DNA from 2 places in the Bradyrhizobium sp. CCBAU 53338 genome. Region 1 is predicted to be linked to the other one. Evidence: predicted binding sites of a transcription regulator. Region 1 holds the regulator's gene; the other holds the start of a gene.
The links. Region 1 encodes PhoB, which activates phosphate uptake and scavenging genes when phosphate is short. Its sites were predicted from a motif close to TGTCATNNANCTGTCAT; they were not measured.

Region 1 (4,208 bases):
TCGCTGGCTGTCTGGCCCTGGCCGTGATCGTGATCCCGGTGGTTCTGCGTACCACCGAGGACATGCTCTTGCTGGTGCCCAACCCGTTGCGCGAGGCCGCCAGTGCGCTCGGTTTGCCGCGCTCGCTGGTGATCAAGAAGATCGCCTACCGCGCGGCGCGCTCCGGCCTGATCACCGGCGTGCTGCTCGCGACCGCGCGCGTTGCGGGTGAGACTGCGCCGCTGCTGTTCACCGCGCTGTCGAACCAGTTCTTCAGCCTGGACCTCACCAAGACGATGGCGAACCTGCCTGTCACCATCAACAACTTCGTGCAGAGCCCCTACGAGTACTGGAAGCAACTCGCCTGGAGCGGCGCCCTGCTGATCACGCTCACCGTGCTTGCCTTGAACATTGGCGCGCGCATTCTTGGCGCCGAGAGGACCGTAAAATGACCGATCTGTCCGTATCCGTGAGTTCCAACGCTCATCTGGCATCGCAGCAGCCGTTGCCGGAGGCCCCGGCCAAGGTGACGGTGCGCAATCTCAACTTCTATTACGGCGAACACCACGCGCTGAAGAACATCAACCTGGCGCTCGGCACCAACCGCGTCACGGCCTTTATCGGGCCGTCGGGCTGCGGCAAGTCGACCCTGCTGCGCATCTTCAACCGGATGTACGACCTTTATCCGGGCCAGCGCGTCACCGGTCAGCTCATGCTCGACCAGACCAACATCCTCGACCCGAAGCTCGATCTCAACCTGCTGCGCGCCCGCGTCGGCATGGTGTTCCAGAAGCCGACGCCGTTCCCGATGACGATCTACGAGAACATCGCCTTCGGCATCCGTCTCTACGAGAAGATCTCGAAGTCCGAGATGGACGGTCGCGTCGAGAAGGCGCTGCGCGGCGGCGCGCTGTGGAACGAGGTCAAGGACAAGCTCAACGCCTCGGGCCTGTCGCTCTCCGGCGGCCAGCAGCAACGCCTCTGCATCGCCCGCACCGTCGCCGTGCGGCCCGAGGTGATCCTGTTCGACGAGCCCTGTTCGGCGCTCGATCCGATCTCGACCGCCAAGGTCGAGGAACTGATCCAGGAACTGTCCGAGAACTACACGATCGCGATCGTCACCCACAACATGCAGCAGGCGGCCCGCGTCTCCGACAAGACCGCCTTCATGTATCTCGGCGAACTGATCGAGTTCGACGACACCAGCAAGATCTTCACGTCGCCGTCCGACCGGCGCACGCAGGATTACATCACCGGCCGGTTCGGCTGAGGAGACGGGACATGGGTTCTGAACATACCGCAAAAGCCTTCGACACCGACCTCCAGGAGCTCACCCGCCTGGTGGCCGAGATGGGCGGCATCGCCGAGCGCATGATCGTCGATTCCGTCGATGCCCTGATCCGCCGCGACGTCGCGCTCGGCCAGCGCGTCGTCACCATCGACGCCGAGCTCGACACGCTGCAGAGGAAAATCGAGGAGCGCGCCGTGCTCACCATCGCACGCCGCCAGCCGATGGCGGTGGACCTGCGCGAGATCGTCGGCGCCATGCGCGTTGCGACCGATCTCGAGCGGATCGGCGACCTCGCCAAGAACATGGGCAAGCGCGTCGCGGCGCTGGAGACGGATTTCCATCCGCTCAAACTGTTCCGCGGCCTCGAGCACATGACCGACCTCGTGCAGCAGCAGGTCAAGTCGGTGCTGGACGCCTATGCCGCGCACGATCTGCCGGCGGCGATGGCGGTGTGGAAGGGCGACGAGGAAGTCGACGCCATCTGCACCTCGCTGTTCCGCGAACTCCTCACCTACATGATGGAGGATCCGCGCAACATCTCGTTCTGCATCCACCTGATGTTCTGCGCCAAGAACATCGAACGGATCGGCGATCATGCCACCAACATTGCCGAGACCGTGTTCTACATGATCGAAGGCCAGGCGATCACCGACAAGCGGCCGAAGGGCGACATGACGACGTTCGCCACGACGGTCCCGAACACCTGATCAGGCAAGGAGCGACCAGACCATGGGCGCACGCATTATGGTGGTCGAGGACGAGGAAGCTCTCACCGAGCTTCTCCGCTACAACCTCGAAGGCGACGGCTATGACGTCGAGACGGTGATGCGCGGCGACGACGCCGACACCCGCCTCAAGGAGCATATCCCCGATTTGATTGTGCTCGACTGGATGCTGCCGGGGCTGTCGGGCATCGAGCTGTGCCGCCGCTTGCGGACGCGGTCCGACACCAAGCAGCTGCCGATCATCATGCTCACTGCGCGCGGCGAGGAGAGCGAACGGGTGCGGGGCCTTGCGACCGGCGCCGACGATTACATCGTCAAGCCGTTCTCGGTGCCCGAGCTGCTGGCGCGCGTGAAGGGGCTGCTGCGGCGCGCCAGCCCGGAGCGGCTCGCGACCGTGCTTGCTTTCGGCGACATCGAGCTCGACCGCGAAAAGCGCCGCGTGGCGCGCTCGGGCCGGCCGATCGATCTCGGCCCGACCGAATACCGTCTGCTCGAGTTCTTCCTGGAGCATCCCGGCCGCGTGTTCTCGCGCGAGCAGCTGCTCGACAGCGTCTGGGGCCGCGACATCTATATCGACGAGCGCACCGTCGACGTGCATATCGGCCGCCTGCGCAAGCTGCTCAATCTCGGCCGCGAGCAGGACCCGATCCGCACCGTCCGCGGCGCGGGCTACGCGCTCGACGATCGCTTCGCGAAGGCCGAGCAGGCCTCCGGCTAGCTACCTAGCTGCCCGCAAGCAAAACAAAAAAAGCGCGCTCGGTGGCGCGCTTTTCTTTTTCGCCCCGGCCGGTGCCGGGACGATGTCGGTCTCAAGCTGTACTCAGCGCGTGCCGGGCTTGGCCGGTGCGCGGCGGCGATCGGCTGCCGGCTGATACGCAACGCGCGAGTGCTGGGCGCAGTAGGGCAGGCCGGACAGGGCCTTGCCGCCGCAGAAGAAGAAATCCGGGCTCGAGGGATCGCCCACCGGCCAGTGGCAGGTGGCTTCGTTCAGCTCGAGCAACGAGAGCCGCTGGCTCATCGGCACCACGTTGTCGTAGGTAACGGGTTCGGCCTCGACCTCGACCTCGAAGGCCTGCGCCAGTGCGGTGTTGCCGCGCGCGATCGGCCTGCTCACCCGCATCATGTGCTGCGCAGGACGTGCCTTGCGTGGCCGCGGAGCCGCTGACGAGGGGCTCTTGGCGCGGCCGGACAGGCCGAGCCTGTGCACCTTTCCGATCACGGCGTTACGGGTGACATTCCCAAGCTCGGCGGCGATCTGGCTGGCCGAAAGTCCGGCCTCCCAGAGCTTTTTCAGCTGCTCGACGCGATCGTCGGACCAGGTCAAAACCGTCATTGCACCCTTTCCTTCGCCGCGCGCCCGCCATCCTGGGGCCGCACAACGAATGCCTAAGCCTCGAAAAACCCGTGCCGCCGGAATCCCTTAAGGCTCGCCGGGCGCGCGAAGTGCGCCCGAACGTTTACGCCGGTACATGAGGACTCTTGGGATCAGAACCGCTGCACGAGATGTCGTATCTGACAAGCCAAACGCTACAATATGGCGTGACTCGCGCGCAAGAGTCCGCCGACTCGCTTCCACATGTTCCGTGGCGAAAATCCTGCAAAATCGTCACCGCAAGACTACGGATTCGGCGTTTCGCGAGGCTTTCCGGGCGGCATTGACACCCGGATCACCAGGCCTAAAATGGCCGTGCGTGCCGCCCTTAAAAGGCGGCACGTTTCGTTTTCCGGGCCGGTCAATGGTGCGTTGCGCAATGCACGCGTCGGCCGTCCGCAACAATCAAGTGATCGTCATGACCAACAGCGCAGCGCCGCATTTGCTCCCCGTTTTTGCCAGGGCCGACATCGGTTTTGAGCGCGGTGAAGGCGTCTGGTTGATCGCAACCAATGGCGATCGCTATCTCGATTTCACCTCGGGCGTCGCCGTGAACGCGCTCGGCCATGCCCATCCTGCGCTCGTCAAGGCGTTGCAGGAGCAGGCGACCAAGCTCTGGCACATGTCCAATCTGTTCCAGAGCCCGGATGGCGAGAAGCTCGCCGCGCGCCTGTGCAACGAGAGCTTTGCGGACTTCGTCTTCTTCTGCAATTCCGGCGCCGAGGCGCTGGAGGGCGTGATCAAGCTGGTTCGCCATCATCATTTCTCCAAGGGCCATCCGGAGCGCTACCGCATCGTCACCTTCGAGGGCGCCTTCCACGGCCGCACGCTGGCGACGCTG
Region 2 (4,208 bases), 1.2 Mb from region 1:
AGATCAACGTGCGCGAGGCCTCGGTGATGGGCTTCGTCGGCGCCGGCGGCATCGGGCAGGAATTCATCGTCGCGATCCGCAAGTTCTACTACTCCGACGTCAGCGCGATCCTCGTGACCATCATCGTCACGGTCTTCCTGATCGACATCACGACCGGCTGGGTACGCGGTCGCCTGTTCGGCAAGGAGGCGCGGAATTGAGCAAGCCGCAGGACATCGACACCGCAGAGATCCGCGCGCGCTATCCCGGTGTCTTCAATCGTCCCGCATCGGCGCGCCTGGCGACGCCGGCGATGCTCATCGCCGCAATGGCCATTTTCGGCTATGGCCTGGTCGATCTCGAGTTCTCGCCGTCGCGCTTCATCTCGGGGCTGAGCCAGCTCGGCTGGATCAGCGTGATGATGATGCCGCCGGATCCCGGTTCGTCGCTGCCGCTCTATCTGAAGGCGTTGGGCGAGACCCTGTCGATCGCGCTGCTCGGCACCACGCTCGCCGCAGTGCTCGCGCTGCCGGTCAGCCTGTTCGCGGCGCGCAATGTCGTGCCGTCGATCTTTCTCCGCTTTCCGGTGCGGCGCTTCCTCGATTCGATTCGCGGCGTCGATACGTTGATCTGGGCGCTGGTCTGGATCAACGTGGTCGGGCTCGGCCCGTTCGCCGGCGTGCTCGCCATCGCGGTGTCGGATTTCGGCGCGTTCGGAAAGCTGTTCTCGGAGGCAATCGAAGGCGCCGACCAGAAGCAGGTCGAGGGCATCCGCGCCTCCGGCGGCAGCGCGCTGCACGAGATCCGCTTCGGCCTCTTGCCGCAGGTGTTGCCCGTCATCGCCGGCCAGGTGCTCTATTTCATCGAATCAAACACGCGCTCGGCCACCATCATCGGCATCGTCGGCGCCGGCGGCATCGGCCTCCAACTCGCCGAACAGATCCGCGTGCTGGAATGGCAGAAGGTGTCGTTCCTGATCCTGATGATCCTGGTCGCCGTCGCCGCGATCGATTTCGTCTCGGGCAAGCTGCGTTTTGCGATCATCGGAAAACGGGCGGTGGCCTGATTCCTCGCCTCGCCCCGCTTGCGGGGACTCTCCGCGAGTCCATCTCTCAAATGACTGCGAGGGAGAGTAGGCGACCCGCCTACGGCTCCACCACAAACTCCACCCGCTCCGCCGCAAAGCGCGAATGCTTGGTCACCAGCGGCTTGCCCTGGAGATCGAGGTCCGTCGCGTCAACCACCAGGATCGGCCGTCCCAGCGGCAGGTCGAGCCGTACGGCATCGGTGGCATCGACGATGCCGGCAGTGATCCTCGTAGCGCCGCGGCGGTAGTCGCTGATGCCGTAATGCTCGAGCATCCTCGTCATCGAGCGCGTGGCCGAAAACACCGTGCCTGCGCCCGGAAACCGCTCCGCCGAGAGCCATGTGGTGGAGACGCAGATCGGCGTGCGGTCGGCCAGGCGAATGGCCTCGATCCGCACCAGCGGTGCGCCGGTCTTCAAGCCCAGCTCGCGAGCGAGCTCGCGGGTTGCGACGTCCTCTGACGCCTCGATCATCCGACCGTGCGGCTCCCGGCCTTCGGCTCCGACGATCTCGGAGAAGCGCGTGCGCGAGCGCAAGGGATAAGCGAGTTTCTGCGCCTCGACATAGGTTCCGCTGCCGCGTTCGGCGCGCACGATGCCGCGTTCCGCAAGCGCCGCCAACGCGCGCCGCACGGTGTGCCTGTTGACACGATAGGTTTCGGCGATCTCCATCTCGCCTGGTAATTTGTCGCCGGCGGCGAAGCGGCCATCGGCAATGCCGCGCTCGATGCCGTCGGCAACGAGGCGCCACAGCGCGACGCCCGAGGAGGCGGTGTCCTGCATGCTCATGTCGGCGGTCAGCCTAGCCCAGAAATCATGCGTTTGTCACGAAACAGTCATGGCGCTTCCGTATCAAGTTGTCTATTATCATAGACAACTTGAATTCGGCAAGTTCGGTGGATTCGTTGAACCAGCACAGCAACCAGCAAGCGCAGCGTCAGGCCGCCATGGCCGTGCTGGCGCACGCGGAGGCGGGCGAGATCGCCGCCCGTCTCCGCACGATTCCCTTGCCCGGCCATCAGGATCTGCGCGAACCGGAGAACGGTCTGGTCATGCTGCGCGGCCGGGTCGGCGGCGACGGCGCGCCGTTCAATCTCGGCGAAGCCACGGTGTCGCGCGCAGCCGTGCGCCTTGCCAGCGGTGAGGTCGGGTTCGGCTATGCGCTCGGACGCGACGGCGAGAAGGCGCGGCTGATCGCCCTGTGCGACGCGCTGGTGCAGTCGCGTGATTTTGGCGCGGCGATCGAGCGCGAGGTAATCGCACCGTTGCGCGAGCAGCTTATGGTCCGGCGCAACCGCGTGGCGGAAGAGACCGCGGCGACGAAGGTTGATTTCTACACCATGGTGCGCGGTGAGGGGTGAGGCCATGACCACGATTGCGGAACTGCCGCCGGGATTCGCCGACAAGGTGTTGTCGGCGCAATCGACCTTTCGCTCGGTCATGGACGCGATGGCGCGGCCGGGCTCGGTCCAGCGTATCGTGCCGATGGCGGGAACGCCTGGTACGATGATGCGCGGCACCGCCGCGATCGCGTTGACGCTGTTCGATCACGATACGCCTCTCTGGCTCGATCCGCGGATGGCTGAAAGCACCGACGTCTTGAAGTGGCTCAAGTTCCACACCGGTGCGCCCGTGATTCAGGATTCCTCCATCGCGGCCTTCGCGCTGATCAGCGATGGTGTGTTGCTGCCCGATCTCGAGCGTTTCGCGCTAGGCACCAACGAATATCCTGATCGTTCCACCACCGTGATCGTTCAGGTCGAGAGCCTGGACTCAGGGCCGACCTTCGAGCTCCGCGGTCCCGGCATTGATGGTGTCGCGACGCTCCAGGCCTCGATCAAGCCCTTCGACTTGTTCGAGCAGCTCAGCTTCAACGAAACCCTGTTTCCGCGGGGCATCGACCTGGTGCTGGTCGCCGATGATGCCGTGGTAGCGATCCCGCGCACCACCCGCGTCGTGAGCAGGGGAGGCTGACGCATGTATGTCGCAGTCAAAGGCGGCGAACGCGCCATCGAGAACGCCCATCGTCTGCTCGCCAATGCGCGCCGTGGCGATCAAGCCGTTGCGGAAGTCTCCCTCGACCAGATCTCGGAGCAGCTCGGGCTCGCCGTCGACCGGGTCATGAGCGAAGGCTCGCTCTATGACCGCGAACTCGCGGCGCTCGCGATCAAGCAGGCGCGCGGCGATCTGATCGAGGCGATCTTCCTGGTCCGCGCCTTCCGCGCCACCCTGCCGCGCTTCGGCGCCAGCGAGCCCGTCAACACCGGTGCGATGCGCGTGCAACGGCGGGTGTCCGCGACCTTCAAGGACATTCCGGGTGGCCAGATCCTCGGGCCGACCTTCGACTACACGCACCGCCTGCTGGATCCGTCGCTTAGCGAAGGCTTTGTGCCGGAAACGCCGGCGACGTCAGAGGCGTCAACCGCGGCGACGCCGCGCGTGACCGACATTCTGGGCCGCGACGGGCTGATCGAACCCTCGCCGCAGGCCGAGGAGGGCGCCAGCGTCGGCGATCTCACCCGCGAGCCGCTGAATTTCCCGGCCGACCGCGATCTGCGCCTGCAAAATCTCGCACGCGGCGACGAGGGCTTCCTGCTGGCAATGGGCTATTCCACCCAGCGCGGCTATGGCCGCAATCACCCCTTCGTCGGCGAGATACGCTTTGGCGAGGTCGAGGTCGAATTCGCTGCCGAAGACGTCGGCTTTGCCGTGCCGCTCGGCGCGATCGAGCTCACTGAGTGCCAGATGGTCAACCAGTTCAAGGGCTCCGCAACGGAGGCTCCATGCTTCACCCGCGGCTATGGCCTCGCCTTCGGCCAGAGCGAGCGCAAGGCCATGTCGATGGCGCTGGTCGACCGGGCGCTGCGTGCCCGCGAGCTTGGAGAAGAGGCCTTGGCCCCGGCGCAAGATGAAGAGTTCGTATTGTCGCATTCGGACAATGTCCAGGCGACCGGCTTCGTCGAGCATCTGAAGCTGCCGCATTATGTCGACTTCCAGTCCGAGCTCGGTCTGCTCCGCAAGCTCCGCAAGGAATTTGCCGAAGCCTCTCCTGAAGCCAATGCGACCGACGCCATGAAGGAGGCCGCGGAATGAACGCGCCCGCCTACAATTTCGCCTATCTGGACGAACAGACCAAGCGGATGA

Region 2: the regulator PhoB is predicted to act here: its motif matches at 1,888-1,904, upstream of phnF (phosphonate metabolism transcriptional regulator PhnF).

What each region holds. Positions count from the first base shown of each region.
Region 1 covers NZ_CP030048.1:7,022,211-7,026,418, reverse strand. The annotation lists gene pstA (phosphate ABC transporter permease PstA) at 1-431, shown strand, start outside; gene pstB (phosphate ABC transporter ATP-binding protein PstB) at 428-1,249, shown strand; gene phoU (phosphate signaling complex protein PhoU) at 1,261-1,977, shown strand; gene phoB (phosphate regulon transcriptional regulator PhoB) at 2,000-2,713, shown strand; gene XH90_RS33070 (GcrA family cell cycle regulator) at 2,816-3,328, opposite strand; gene XH90_RS33065 (aspartate aminotransferase family protein) at 3,786-4,208, shown strand, end outside.
Region 2 covers NZ_CP030048.1:877,386-881,593, forward strand. The annotation lists gene phnE (phosphonate ABC transporter, permease protein PhnE) at 1-200, shown strand, start outside; gene phnE (phosphonate ABC transporter, permease protein PhnE) at 197-1,045, shown strand; gene phnF (phosphonate metabolism transcriptional regulator PhnF) at 1,125-1,853, opposite strand; gene phnG (phosphonate C-P lyase system protein PhnG) at 2,012-2,425, shown strand; gene phnH (phosphonate C-P lyase system protein PhnH) at 2,430-3,038, shown strand; gene XH90_RS04225 (carbon-phosphorus lyase complex subunit PhnI) at 3,042-4,157, shown strand; gene XH90_RS04230 (alpha-D-ribose 1-methylphosphonate 5-phosphate C-P-lyase PhnJ) at 4,154-4,208, shown strand, end outside.